One region of the Anaerospora sp. genome, then DNA from elsewhere that is predicted to be linked to it. Evidence: riboswitches for the same ligand, from Rfam matches in the RefSeq annotation. Region 1 holds a riboswitch; each other region holds the start of a gene.

Region 1 (4,928 bases):
CGATTGCCCCTGCTTCTGCCAGAGTAAAGCCGAGTGCTTTTGCCCCAATTACAGCAATGAATATTCCTAAGTGAGCTGCTGCGCCAAGAATCATCAGACTTGGATTTGCAATCATCGGGCCAAAGTCAGTCATTGCACCTACGCCCAGGAAAATCAAGGGCGGAATAATAACAAGCTCTACGCCGCGAAACGCATAGTAGAATAAGCCCCCAGGCTGAGTAAGGTCTGAACCGGGAACATTAGCGACAATACAGGAAAAGCCAATCCCCAGCAGGAGAAAAGGCTCGTATTTTTTAGCGAGAGCTAAATAGATCATTCCTGCACCTACAAAAATCATAACAATATTGCCCCACCAAAGCTGAGCAAGCCCCGTCTGCTCAGCCAACGACACTGTTAACGAAACTATTTGTTCCATTATGCACCTCCACCTTTCACCGGTATTTAATTAATGCCCGCCAGTTAATTTGTCTTCATCAATTTTTCCTAGTTTATTTAATTGAGGAAAAAAACGAAGAATTAAACTAATGCCCCAGATAATAACAATACTTAAGAAAAAATCTATAGTACTCAAAATGATTGCACCTTCCATTGTATCTGTAACTGTCATGATCATTTCCTCCCCTTAATTGATTATCAAACAGACAAATGCCGAACAGCTCGACATACTCATGTATACAATGTATTGTATACATGAACTCTAGGCCTTATTGTTTGTTAGACTCCCTGCTCACCTCTCTATGACGATATTTCCTTTTTATAAAAACCGTATCTAGTAGTATTGCATACTACCAGACGTGGTTTATAGGAACTAAAAATAAGAACACCTGGTTTGTTTTGATAATCAAAACAAACCAGGTGTAGAATACTTGCATCTACTGCCGCTTAAAACAGCAGACTGTAACTGCACGGCTTGTAACTTGGCTTCTCAATAGGGTTATAGATACCTAACCGATCCGCCATATATACATTTGCCGCCACAATATTAAATTGTTGGCGTAAAAATTCATTACTTTACTCTGATCATAGCATAAACGCGGCCGGCTTACAATATAACGCCTGGATTTAATTCAAAATTAGGCACTGCCCCTGCGCAGTCCGCCACTACTAGAGTCGGAACTTACTGATAATCGTATTAAGTTCTTCTGCCATCTTTGCTAAAGACTCAGCATTGCTATTGATTTCGTGCATGCTGGCACTTTGTTCCTCGGAAGCAGCCGCTACGGTTTGGGCACTCGCTACTGTTTGTTCGGCAACTGCACTAATGTTTTGGATATTTCCTACCATTGCCTGCGTCCCTGTTGCCGTCCCTTCAATTGCAACAGTTATTTGACCAACTACCGTCTTCACTTGATTCAGTTTTTCAATAATAATAGCAAACCCTTTTTGCGTATTGAAAGCTACCTGCTTACCTGCTTCTACCTCATCGTTTCCTTTACTTACATGCAATACGGCATAATCAATATCGGATGTCATTTTCTTGATGATGTCACCAATATGGCGAGTAGCCTCCGCACTTTGCTCAGCAAGCTTGCGTACCTCCTCAGCAACAACGGCAAACCCTCTTCCGGCTTCACCTGCACGGGCTGCCTCTATAGCAGCATTTAAAGCTAGCAGATTTGTCTGACCGGCAAGATTTTGAATAACGGTAACAATTTCACAGATGTTTTCAGATCCTTGTGCTAAGGAGTTCGCCGCCTTTGTAATACTCTTCATTGAATCGGCAACTGTCTCATTTTGCGTCACGATCTGCGTTAGCAAATACATTCCCTGCCCTGCTTCATCTACAGCATTTTGTGTATTCCCATTCACCTCGAAAGCATTTGCATTCATTTCCTCTGTACTTGCAGAAAGTTCTTGAATAGTATGAGACATATCCGTAAGATTAGTGGTATTTAGAGAAGAGCCGCTGGCAACCTCAGCAATAGAGTTAGAAATAACTTCTGCTGCCCGCAGCTGTTCCTCTACGGTAGCGCTTAATTCCTGGCTGGCTGCTGCCAGCGACTCTGAGTTTTGACGAATATGAATGACAAGAGCTCGAAGAGCATTTTTCATCTCCGTCATGGCACTAGTCATATCTCCTATTTCGTCATTAACTGATGCCAGCCCGTTAGTAGCGGTAAGGTCAAAACGGCTGATTGCATCCATTTCATTCCGAACGCTATGTAAACGGTTCGCCATGTATTTGCTATACCAGAAGGCTAAGCCACTAACAAGTAAAATGATGAATACACTTAGAAGTACTACAATCTGTTTCGTGTTTTTTTGTTCCTGTAACAATTCATTTATTGATATCTTGAGAAACTTTTCTTCCAAATCGAGTGTCTTCTCAAATTGCTGATCAATCTGCTGAGATAAATTTCTACCATCAACTAATAAAGTATTGAAAGCAGGATCATTTGCTTTTTTAGCATCCAGCAGTTGTCCCATTTTCAAACTATATTCATTCATCATCTTTTCTAATTTGACCGCTTCAGTCTTTACTTCGGGATTTTTAACACCCGACACAAACACTTTTAACTCCTGGGTACTATCGGCAAACTCTTTTCTTGCCTGTTGATCATAACTGCTAATCGAGTAAGCCATAAAACCGCGCAACTCAGCAATCCCCGTATGCATATCGTCTTGAGCCTTTGTGAGCAAAAGCATATTTGCAGAAGTATGGGTGATTAAATTTTCGTATGTATCACTTGCAGTTGTGTATTGATAAGCAACGTATCCAAGCAAGAGCAACATAAAAGAAATAGCAACAAAAAACATCCCGCCTAGTTGAGCAACTATCGGTGTTCTACGCATATACTATCTTCCTCACTTTTTTTTATTTAACCCATTTCATTACTTGATCTGCACTTCACCCTCCCATGAAAAAAACCAGCTTGTATATGAGCTTACTCATATAGCAACCTGGCAGACATTGATATAAAATCATTAGTCCCATAGCTTTGCGTCCTTAACTTTCGCTAAGTTTGCTGATCTAAGAAACACTATTTAATTCTGTAGTATTAGTTCTCTGGCAATCATCAAATTCCTCTCGACAAACTAAATTTTTAATCTATAAATAATGGTTATTATAGTAATTTTCTGATCTTTTGAGCAACACTTGCAAAATGTATTTCATTAGGCTGGCGCCACGACCCTTCTGCTAAATATTGATAGCGCAAATAGTACAAGAACTTATCAATTAATTGATGATCCGGCTCAGCCAAAACAAATGGAATCTCATCTGCTAATTGATCCACTTGCGTAACACAACGAACCAGGCCATCGATATTGTAAAAAGAATTGCCCAGAGTGATGACAGGCTTATGCTGAAGTAATGCTTCAATCCCCACGGTTGAATTCAAAGTAATTATTCCTTGTGAACTGGCAATCAACTCAGGAGTCGGATAGTAGCGTAAAAATATTATTTTATCGTTCTTATATTCTTCCTTCAGAGTAGAATAATCCACCCGGCCAAAATCTGAAGGATGTTCTTTGACAACGATCCACATATCATCCTGATAATTCAAATTGTACCGTTTTACTCCCTTTACTGCACACTCGACAAACGCACCCATTGTCTGTATGCGTGGGGAGTATAGCAACACCTGCGTATCATCTTGAACCTGAAAAGGGAGAAAGATAAACTTATCCGGCAAGATAATATCTTCGGGCGTATTACTCGGCGGCGTACTTATCAAGCTCTGATACCATTTTGCTTTTAATCCTCTGATTGCCGGCACCGCATTATATATCGCAGCAAGAAACTCTTCCTCAAAAATAACTGCATCATAAAACGATCGGGGTTTATTCACTAAACTGTTTTGATAATTGACCCCCTTTGGGTCTACCGTAGTAGTATTGTGCAAATATCCATTTTCAAAGAAAAGCGTCTTCTTTTCCAATTTTGTCGCTACTCGAGCTGCACAAGCCAAGGGAAGATTAATTCCGTTCCAAACACCTACCAGATCAACCGGATGATGACATATATAGTGATAAAAATATCGCGTGGCAAAATACGCCCTGCTCTTGAGTACGGCTTGAGAATGCAACCAGGCACGAATACCGGTAAACTTCCGGGACTTTCCCTTTATTAATAAAAAACGAATGATATCTGCCAATTCCTGCTCAGTAAAATCAACCACTTCGGGCAATTCCGGTTGGATTAAGGCACCCGAGAAGTCTGATAATCCATAGTAAATATGATGAACGTTGTATAACGTATTAAGGGCAGTTCCTAACTGATGGAAATACTGCCTTTGGTGCCGATTTAAAGCTACAAATAGAATAGATGGTTTTTCCGAATTCTCCAAGTGATCATCTCCTAAGCGACGGCCTTATTTACGCTGCCGTCATATCCTAAAGCACATTCTTAGAATAACTCCTCACTGGTAATTTATGCAGCAAGGCCTGACACAATGTAAAGTTAGCGGCCTCAACTAACTGTAGTTGAGGCCGCTAACTTTACTTTGTCATATTTAGGCTTTGTGCGATTCTGCTGCCCAATTCTTTATCAGTACGCATGAAATGCTCCAGCATTCTCCGCTTAATCGGCTCATATACCTGACTTAACGCTTCCGTAAAATTTGCAATTAAATGGTCTTTTTCCTTGGGCGACATATTCCGATATCTGTACCTTGCCTGATAATAATCATCACCAGACGGTTCTTTTCTATCTATGATCCCTGAAACAAAATTACAAACAGGCTTTCCTGTCTCCGGTGCCTCAGCTGGCATCCCGCCTCCAATTGTATTTGGTAAATAGTTTGCTACGCCTTCACTGTATATTGTTTGCATCGCTCCATCCTGCATCTTATTATCAATTGACCTTCTCGGCATATTTGTGGGAAGCTGCAGATAATTGACGCCTATGCGATATCTTTGCGTATCACCATAGGGGAAGATGCGACCTTGCAAAATTCGATCATTAGAGAAACCTATTCCTGGCACAA
Region 2 (4,928 bases), on a different contig from region 1:
CAGCAACATTTGCTCATTTGGATGCTACTACGGTATTATCCAGGCAAATTGCCGAGCTGGGGATTTATCCGGCAGTGGATCCTCTGGACTCCACTTCCCGTATTCTTGATCCTCTTACACTTGGCGAAGAGCATTATGAAGTTGCCCGCGGCGTGCAGGAAGTTCTGCAGCGCTATAAGGAACTTCAGGATATCATTGCCATCCTGGGGATGGAAGAACTGTCTGATGATGATAAGCTGACCGTAAGCCGGGCCCGGAAGATTCAAAGATTCCTTAGCCAGCCTTTCTTCGTTGCTGAGGCTTTCACCGGCACTCCTGGCAAATATGTGCCACTGAAGGAAACGATCCGCGGATTTAAAGAAATTATCAGCGGTAAACATGATGACCTGCCTGAATCGGCATTCTACATGGTAGGCACTATTGACGAAGCGGTGGAAAAGGCGCGCACAATGAAGGGGGAATAAGACATGGCCAAGACGATCCGACTGGACATTGTCACCCCTGATAAAATAGCATACTCAGCAGATGTTAATATGGTTATTGCCCGTGCTACTAACGGCGATATCGGTATTCTGCCAGGGCATGCACCGTTAATTGCTGGATTGGATATTTGGCCTCTGCGCATTCTGACTGATGAGGGGGAAACTGAAATCGTTCTTTGCAGCGGTTTCATGGAAGTTCGGCCTGATAAAGTAACCATATTGGCTGCTTGCGCCGAGCTGCCCGAAACAATCGATATTGCGCGAGCTGAAGCTGCCAGAGAAAGAGCGGAAGGCCGCTTGAAGGCTGCTGATTCCAGCATTGACGTTACCCGTGCAGAAGCAGCACTAAGACGGGCGATTGTGCGTCTGCGTGTGGCTGAACACAGTAAGCATTTTTAAGAAAAACAACCCCAGATTTGGGGTTGTTTTTCTTTTCCGCTAAATTAGTAAATACTATACACATCAACAAAGGCAGGATTTAGCTTCATTTGACGAGAAAGGCACATTGGTGTATTGCACATGCTAGGAGGAAATATATGAATTCCAAAACAGTTGATCAGTCCAGAGTCATTATGTCAAATATTATGATGCCGGAACATGCTAATCCATCCGGAAATGTTCATGGCGGTGAAATAATGAAATTAATGGATAACACGGCCGGAGTTGTTGCCTGCCGGCATGCCCGTACAAATATCGTAACAGCGAGAGTGGATTCCTTGAAGTTCCTTCATCCTATTAGGGTGAGCAATGTTATTACCTGCTATGGCGAATTAACATTTGTCGGCAAAAGCTCAATGGAAATATCCGTGACCGTAACTGTTGAGGATTTGTCTAAGGAAGAACCGGCTAAAATTGCATTGACAGGTTTTTTTACTTTTGTTGCACTCGATGATCAGGGTCATCCCCTGCAGGTGCCAGCTTTGGAAGTGCGAACTGAGGAGGAGCGCCGCTCCTGGGAAGCGGCGCAGCAGCGATATTTGTCCTATAAACAGGAGCAGAAAGGAGCGGAGACAAAAAATGGCGATTGAAACATCAGTTTATCCTAATACTATCTTAGAAGTATTAGGAATAGGAAGTTTTACCGGATAAGATAACCGCCACAATGCCTGTTAATAACGCTACCCTTCAGCCTTTTGGCTTATTACATGGCGGTGCATCAGTGTACTGGCAGAAAGTGTTGCCAGTTTGGGTGCGTATAATCTAATTGATCAGTCCACTCACTATGCCGTTGGTTTAGAAATCAACGCCAATCATATTCGGTCAAAGCGTGAAGGCATGGTTACAGCTGTTGGAGTTCCTCTGCATAAGGGCCGCACTACAATGGTGTGGGAAATGAAAATTCTCGATGAAGAACACAAACTAATATGTATTTTCTCGGTGTACGATCGGTATAATTTCTATAAACAAATAATATTATCCGCAAAACGATATTGCACACAGGATTTTAAGTCAAAATGTCGAATTATGGGATGAAAATGAAAAAAATGTCAAACTGCAGCAAACTTATTGAAAAGTAAGGACGCAAAGCCATGGGTCTAATACTGAAAAAAGGTAATGACTGCCAGGTTGCTACGAATTTAATTCGTATGTACCTGGTTTTTTGCATTTTTTTCTTATATATTACCCTTGCTGCAGTGTGAATCATTTTAAATTGCGATAGGGGGGAATCGCAACAAATAATTAATTTTATTATTTATAAGGCAATAATCAGAAAGGGACGATTTACTATGAAATGGACAGTAGCAAAAAAGATCGGCAGTGGATTTCTGGTGGTTTTAACACTTGTTATTATGATGAGTGGATTTACATATTGGAAAATTGGTGAAATAACCTCCTCCTATCAGGTGTTTAGTAAGATTAACATATATAAAATGGAAATGGTACAGGGGATAGCGGCAGATATCGCTAATGAAGCGGTTGTTATGCGCCGCTTCAATTTTACCGGTGATCCCAGTGATATTTCGGTATATAACAGCTATAAGGAAAAAGCAAATGAAAAAATGGCGTGGTTGGAGAAGAATGTCAGCACAGAAACAGTCAAGGAGCATTTACGAGCGATAAAAAATGAAAAAGCTGCCTATGAGGAAATCGCTGAAAAATCAATAGCTGCCAAACAGGCCAATAAGCTGGATGAGGTAGCAAGCTATATGCAGCAGGCAGGTAAACCGTATAAAGCTGCCATGAGTGCAACAGAAGATTTAGTAAGACTGAATGAAGCGTACGCCGCACAGGAACAGGAAAAATATGCAGAAGATGCCGCAAATTCGAGACTTATGCTCGTTATTGTAAACATAATAGTTATCCTGTTATCCATTTTAATTGCCTATTTTGTTTCCCGGAGTATATCACGCCCGGTTCGAGAAGTTGCAGAAGCTGCTAGTCAAATAGCCAATGGCGATTTGACAATGCAGTCAATCTCCTATCAGTCTGAGGATGAAATTGGTAAGCTCGCTAATTCTTTTAATACGATGCTGCTAAACCTGCGCATGATTATTCAACAAGTCTCCGTTTCGGCGGAACAAGTTGCAGCATCTTCGGAAGAATTGACTGCGAGTGCCGAACAATCTGCTCTGGCTGCAACCCAGGTTGCTGGCACAATAACCGAGGTAGCACAAGGAACGGATCAACAGCGGCAAAGTATTAGTGATACACTGCAGATTATTGATACAATGACAGCTCAGGTACGCCAAATTGCATTCAATGCAGACAGCACAACGACTGTAAGCAAGCAAACGGCAGCTGCAGCCCAAAAAGGCGGCGAGGCCATTGAAGCGGCAATTAAGCAAATGACTACAATTGATCAAACAGTTGCTGAATCGTCTGCCGTAATCTCTGCTCTTGGTGAGCGCTCTAAAGAAATTGGGCAAATCGTCAATACGATTGCTGCTATTGCAGGGCAAACAAATTTACTTGCCTTAAATGCTGCTATTGAGGCTGCTAGAGCCGGGGAGCAAGGCCGGGGCTTTGCTGTTGTTGCAGAAGAAGTTAGAAAGCTTGCCGAACAGTCTCAGACTGCAACAAAGCAAATTGCTTCGCTGATTCATGAAATACAAGCGGAAACGAATAAAGCGATAATTGCCATGAATGCCGGTACTCGGGAGGTAACCACGGGTACGCAAGTAGTCAATACCGCAGGAAGATCCTTCCAGGATATTTCTGCTCTGGTCGGCAAAATGGCTGGTCAAATTCAAGATATCACTGCTTCTGTACAGGTTGTTGTTGCCAGCAGTGCACAGATTGCAACTTCGATTAGCGAAGTTGGCGAGGTAAGCCGGGTAACCAGCGGACAAACGCAGACTGTCTCGGCGGCAACGGAAGAGCAATCTGCCTCCATGCAGGAAATTGCAGCTGCCAGTGAAGCATTAGCTGATATGGCTGCAGATTTGCAAGTAACGATAACGAAGTTCACGCTCTAACAGGAAGTGTTTTACTTGACAAGCTGCCAATTCTCTGCTACTATTCATATAACTGAATGATGCCTTTAACCTAGTCCTGTGAGGCTGGAAAGGGGAATAATTGCGTTTATGCAAGCCTTTTTGCGCCTATCCAGGATCAAAAAGGCTTTTTTATTTACAAAAAAGTAGATACTACCTTTTAAGTTGGTCCTGTGAGACTAGCAAGGGAAAACCAGGAAGGATTTATGCCTTCTTGCCTAAGCACAGGGCAAGAAGGCTTTTTTATTGCCTAAATAAAAAATCGGGGAGGCTTGTCCATGAAAACAGCTACTTCTATTCGCGGCAAAGATATTTTAGGACTAGAGACTATGACTGCCGAAGAGATGCAGCTTATCTTGAATACTGCTAAGGAAATGAAAAACGTAATAGCCCGTGACATTAAAAAACTGCCTACACTTAGAGGAAAATCTGTCATTAACCTTTTCTTTGAGCCGAGCACGCGTACGCGCACTTCCTTTGAACTGGCCGGAAAATACTTAGGGGCCGATGTGGTGAATATCACAACAAGTGCCAGCAGCGTCGTAAAAGGAGAAAGCTTGAGAGACACCCTTCTTACGGTAGAAGCAATGGGCGTAGATGCAATTATCATGCGCCATGAGGCAGAGGGAGCGGCGCATTATGCTGCAAAAGCAGTAAGTCCGGTGATTATCAATGCCGGCGACGGAGCCCATGAACATCCTACTCAGGGTTTGCTGGATCTCTATACGATCTGTGAAAAGAAACAAACGGTAGCCGGACTAAAGGTAGCTATACTGGGAGATATTCTCCATAGCAGGGTAGCACGGTCCAATATCTGGGGCTTGCGTAAATTGGGGGCAGAGGTTCATATTGCCGGGCCGGCGACTCTGCTGCCTCGTGATATGGAGCAGATGGGAGTAACGGTCCATCACCGGGTGGAAGCAGCGCTGGATGGCGCAGATGTAGTGAATGTGCTGCGTATCCAAAAAGAACGGCAGCATAAAGGCCTGTTTCCTTCTGCACGCGAATACGC
Region 3 (4,928 bases), on a different contig from region 1:
CCTGCTTTTTGCTGTAGCGAATGGGTTTGTTTCATCGTATCCCTCTAATCCGTGAGCTGCGTTAATGCTCACTGGCAGATTACTTGAATTTATATTTTTTTACGAAAGACTGCACCGCACGGGCCATTACTTTTTTACCCGAAATATCAGGGTGCAACCCGTCTTGCGCATATCTAACCGGTAATAAGCCCCGCTCATCTGCCAAACCGGCATAAATATCGACATAGTAAGGCTGCCTTTTCACGTATGCATTGACTTGTTGTAACTCTGTCTGCCAGTTATCAGCAGTTGGCTGATTAAATACCCGCTCTATCCTTTCAGGATTAACCGGTGGCAAGGTAAGAAAAATTGGCGTAATGCCATTATCCTGACATTTTTGTTTAATTAGGTCCAGTGATTCGATAACCTCACCTGCGGTAGTGCCTCCCCGGATACTGTTGCTGCCGCCTAAGATAAACAAATACTGTGGCTGAAAAGGCAAGACATCCCTTTCAAAACGTTCAGCCAGAGCCCATGCCGTATCACCGCTTTTGCCGAGATTTTTTACCGGAAAGGGTAGATAAGACGAGTAATCAAATCTTTCATCCGATGGCGGATTGGAAACAGCCCCTCCGCCATGGGTAATACTATCGCCAAAAACCGCCCATTTATGTATTCCCGTTTTTACCTGGAAGGGAACAGCATCGGAATACCCACCAATAGCTTCCCCTTCACCATCAAAGGCAATTACTCGCCAATAGTATGTACCATCCACCCGGTAAGCTTCAGTGTCATAATAATCAAAACCTGACTCTACCGAATAATTCCGGATGCGATAGCTTGAGGACATTGTCCCATGGGGATTCTCCGGCAGCCTGTTGGTAACTTCCACTTCATATCGCGTCGCATGTAATACTGGAATCCAGGCATAAACGGGATACAGAGGCGTAAGCACCTTCTTTTTTCCGTAAGTCGTCACTGCTGGATACTGGGGATTGACAATGCCATGGTCTAAAGGAACCGGAACAGAAAACCGTCCTACAGCCTTCTTGTCCAGATCCAATGGACGAATTCGATAATATAACTTTTTGTCGGAGACTAATGTTGAATCAAGCTCAACACCTGGAGTATAAATTGCTGTCGTTTGATAGGCAATTTTATCTTGCGGTGCCTTCCGGTCTTTTAGCACCGGAACTGTAGCTACTTCCAGCTCGTACATGACAGCATCCTCGGCACTTGCCCAACGTAGTTGTATCTTATTTTCCTGTGCGTAGCCATTACTTGCACCGGCACACAAGAACATGCATACTAGTAAAATTCGTAATATCTTCATCTTATCTCCTCCTTGCCAGCCTCTTGATCAGTATATCATATTACCGGGACTAACGTTTAGCGTTACAGCATTTTTTGCAGGCTCAAGTTGTTATTAGCTAACAAAATAAAAATAAGCAGAGAAAAAGCTTATTTTTCTCTGCTTATTTAAAATTACAGCTTTCTGCGTTAAACCTTAGATAAAACTTCTTTAGCCTTATGCAAATCCAAAGGTTTAATAATGTAATCCCTCGCGCCTGATTGTAAAGCTTCCATAATAATACTTTTTTGCGATAAAGCAGAAACCATAATAATTTTAGCTTGAGAATCGAATTGCAGAACCTCTTTTAGTACCGTAAGTCCGTCTATGTCAGGCATCGTAATATCAAGCAGCATCAAATCGGGCTTTAACTCTTGAAACTTCTTAATTCCTTCTATCCCATTTGCCGCTTCTCCGACTACAGTCGCACCGGAAGACTCTAGAATTTCGCGCAATCGCACTCTCATAAAAGCCGAGTCGTCAACGACTAGTACACGACAAGACATTATTAGCACCACCTTACAATAAGTGATGGCAACCTGGCAATCATAGGCAGCACCCTTAGACCCATAGCTTTGCGTCCTTACCTTTCGATAAGTTTGCCGATTCTGGTATTATCTGTAATCTATTATCCGGTCTTTAAAAGACAAAGTCAATTAATTTCTAAAATTTCTAAATTTAGTCTATTAAGCTTTACAAGTTAATGACTGCAGCAATAAGTTATATAGATCTTCTTTGCCGGGCTGCCGGGGAGTATTGACAATATTAGCTGCTTCACTGGCAATAGCAACAAACTTATGTAACTCTTCCTGCGAATAAACTTCCCTGCTTGGCAGCAGCCTGCTCATTAACACTTTCATTTCATCCACTGTCTTTAGCCCTAATGCAGCTAAAACGGCTTCTACCTTTTGCGGTACCACCGGTTCATTAAAGCGCAGATATTCTCCCAGCAGCAATCCATTGGCTCTGCCGTGAGGAACCTGATAAAAATAAGTGAGAGAATAGCCTAAAGCGTGAACAGCCGTCGTTCCCGTCTGAGCAATGACAACGCCCCCCAACAGTGAGGTATACAGCAATTCTTCCCGCACGGATATGTCAAACTCTCCTAAAACCAAAGCATTGCAAGCCCGCCCAAAGGAGCGGATGGCTTCAAGAGCCAGACAATCGCTTACCGCTGTTGAACGTTTAGACAGATACCCTTCAATAGCGTGGGAAAGCGCATCAACCGCAGTATTAACAGTAACCGCTCTGGACTGAGTATGAGTATAGCGGGCATCAAGAAATGCGATTTGCGGAAAAATACGAACATCAGAAAAGCTGCGTTTCGTCTGACGCTCGCTATCCGTCAAAATCGAATAGGGTGTAACTTCGCTGCCGGTCCCTGCTGTGAGCGGAATTGCCGCTATCGGCAGCGGAGCGGCTTGAAAATCTCCTTTATACAGCTCAGAGGCACTAATGAAATTTACTGCAAGCACAGCAATCGCTTTAGCAGCATCTAAAGGAGACCCTCCCCCAATCGCGATAATCATGTCGGGCTTAAACCGCCGGGCTGCTGCTCCACCTGCTTCAACCACCGCGAATGTCGGGTTCTCTTCAATCTGGTCAAATAATTCCCAGACAATCGCCTGCTCATCGAGCACAGTGGTAACATCTGCTAATGCGCCACTGGCCTTAGCAGAATTACGCCCCGTAACAATCAGTGCCTTTTGGCCCAGCTTGCTGAACTCTTCTTTATTGCCCGCAACGCAACCAACCCCTAACAGAACTTTTGTTGGCATTAAAAATTTGAACTCCATGTTATACCCTCCCTTTATAAGTTGAGCATCTGCCGGATAGCGGCAATATGCTTAATTTTATACCATTCACCAATTTCCTTCCCCTTTAGGTCCTTAGGTACCGCCTCACCCGGCAGCAGCGAGATAGCAGCTTGCAGTGGGCCTAATTCAGGTACATTCAAGCGCACTCCTTTTGCAAGGATATCAAATTCGCTTATACTAAGTGAACCACGCCTTAACTGATTAATTGCGGCCACCACATTTTCCGGGGTAGGCTGTGACAGCAGCCCTTTTATCTTACCGGCCATAGCTGCCGCCTCTACCCAGTCTCCAGGTAAAGTCATACTGTGGTTCCATCGCAGCAAAGTTTCTTTGCTTAAGGTAAAACCCAAAGCTGCAAAACGCAATTTGGGCTCGTGTGTTGCCTGGGCAGCCAGGTCCAGCTGTTCCATAGTCTCGTCAAACACCGGACTAGACAATTCCGCAATTTCCGGAAAGGCAATTTGCAGCAAATCGGCCTTATGCAGCACCTTGAAAAAGTCTGCAGGGAGCCGGGCTCCCTCCAGCACCTTAGTCAATTCGGCTATCAGCCTCTCGGAAGGTTCTTCCGCAAGCTCATCGCGAACAGCTCTGGCGAGAGCCAGCGTATTTTCTTCTACCGTAAAGCCCAAACGGGCTGACTGTCCTGCCAACCGCAAAGCCCGCATCGGATCATCCGAAAAGTGCCCGCTCGTTGCCCTCAATATACCGGCCTTAATATCCTGGCGCCCCTGAAAAGGATCAATCAACTCTCCGGTTAAACAATCTACTGCCATCGAGTTCACTGTCGTATCCCGCCGATATAGATCATCCTGGATTGTTACTTTGGGATTGGATGAAATTTTAAAACCTTTATAGCCGCTGCCCTCTTTCCGCTCAGTCCGTGCAAAAGCGACTTCACATTTCTTACCATCAATCAACAGGCGAAAAACCGGGAAACTTTTGCCGATTTCTTCTACTTCAGGAAAAAGTACCTTAAAGTTTTTCTTTACCATACCTGCGACACAAAAATCGATATCTTTCGGAACAACTCCCATTAAGGTATCACGAACGCATCCGCCAACCCGATAAACTCGCCCACCGTTTGCGGCTACTGTCTCAGCAAAAGTTTGCTCTGTTAACATTTGTCCTGCCACCTCTTTACCCAGGGCGTATCTGCTGACTGTCTTGACCACCCACTGACGGTGGCGAAAAATCACTCGTCATTGGTCAGTGCTCTAGGTTGCAGACACGTCCTAGTTTTCTGTCACTTTTTCTTGTTTAATCAATAGCCTGTCCAGCATTCCTGTTGTCAGGTAAACCCCTATAAAGACTGATAAGCCTCCGAGCACCTGGGCAAGCGTTATTCGCTCTCCAAGTATTACACTGATTATCGCCGTAAAAACAGGAATTAAATTAAGGAAAACACCACACTTACTGGCGCCAATTGCCTTGACGGACAAGTTCCAGAATACAAAGGAACATACAGAGGGGAACAGAATGATGTAAAGAATCCCGCCTAATGCTAATGGCTTAATAGCAGCAAAATTGATCCCCTGTGAAACAGCAAACGGTGCCATCAATAATACGGCTATTGCCGACGACACTGCTGTGGCGGTAATTGGCGGAGTTTGTATTTTTTTACTGATCAGCGAATATGCCGTCCAAATAAGAACTGCTGCCAGCATGAGTAAATCGCCTTGGTTGTAATTTGCCTGGAGTAAGCGGGCTAATTCCCCGTTTGTCAAGATAATAAGCACACCGGTAAGAGAAAGAAAAAAACCTGCCGCCTGTAATCTTGAAAC

Evidence for each region. Region 1 has a riboswitch for cyclic di-GMP ahead of RTR76_RS16660 (methyl-accepting chemotaxis protein). Riboswitches for the same ligand answer to the same signal wherever they lie in the genome.
Region 2: another riboswitch for cyclic di-GMP. It lies ahead of RTR76_RS18785 (HAMP domain-containing methyl-accepting chemotaxis protein); the one in region 1 lies ahead of RTR76_RS16660 (methyl-accepting chemotaxis protein).
Region 3: another riboswitch for cyclic di-GMP. It lies ahead of RTR76_RS10430 (response regulator); the one in region 1 lies ahead of RTR76_RS16660 (methyl-accepting chemotaxis protein).

The regions. Positions count from the first base shown of each region.
Region 1 is NZ_DALZUO010000025.1:4,219-9,146, reverse strand. Features, by position in the region: gene RTR76_RS16670 (sodium ion-translocating decarboxylase subunit beta) at 1-415, opposite strand, end outside; gene RTR76_RS16665 (hypothetical protein) at 446-607, opposite strand; gene RTR76_RS16660 (methyl-accepting chemotaxis protein) at 1,105-2,793, opposite strand; cyclic di-GMP riboswitch class I at 2,893-2,978, opposite strand; gene RTR76_RS16655 (hypothetical protein) at 3,066-4,289, opposite strand; gene RTR76_RS16650 (catalase) at 4,441-4,928, opposite strand, start outside.
Region 2 is NZ_DALZUO010000033.1:22,328-27,255, reverse strand. Features, by position in the region: gene atpD (F0F1 ATP synthase subunit beta) at 1-464, shown strand, start outside; gene RTR76_RS18795 (F0F1 ATP synthase subunit epsilon) at 468-881, shown strand; gene RTR76_RS18790 (acyl-CoA thioesterase) at 1,019-1,510, shown strand; gene RTR76_RS20910 (hotdog fold thioesterase) at 1,623-1,955, shown strand; cyclic di-GMP riboswitch class I at 1,969-2,056, shown strand; gene RTR76_RS18785 (HAMP domain-containing methyl-accepting chemotaxis protein) at 2,210-3,898, shown strand; gene RTR76_RS18780 (aspartate carbamoyltransferase catalytic subunit) at 4,195-4,928, shown strand, end outside.
Region 3 is NZ_DALZUO010000010.1:101,101-106,028, reverse strand. Features, by position in the region: gene RTR76_RS10440 (MATE family efflux transporter) at 1-35, opposite strand, end outside; gene RTR76_RS10435 (GDSL-type esterase/lipase family protein) at 80-1,312, opposite strand; gene RTR76_RS10430 (response regulator) at 1,480-1,836, opposite strand; cyclic di-GMP riboswitch class I at 1,861-1,944, opposite strand; gene RTR76_RS10425 (iron-containing alcohol dehydrogenase family protein) at 2,017-3,126, opposite strand; gene RTR76_RS10420 (CCA tRNA nucleotidyltransferase) at 3,141-4,268, opposite strand; gene RTR76_RS10415 (DMT family transporter) at 4,380-4,928, opposite strand, start outside.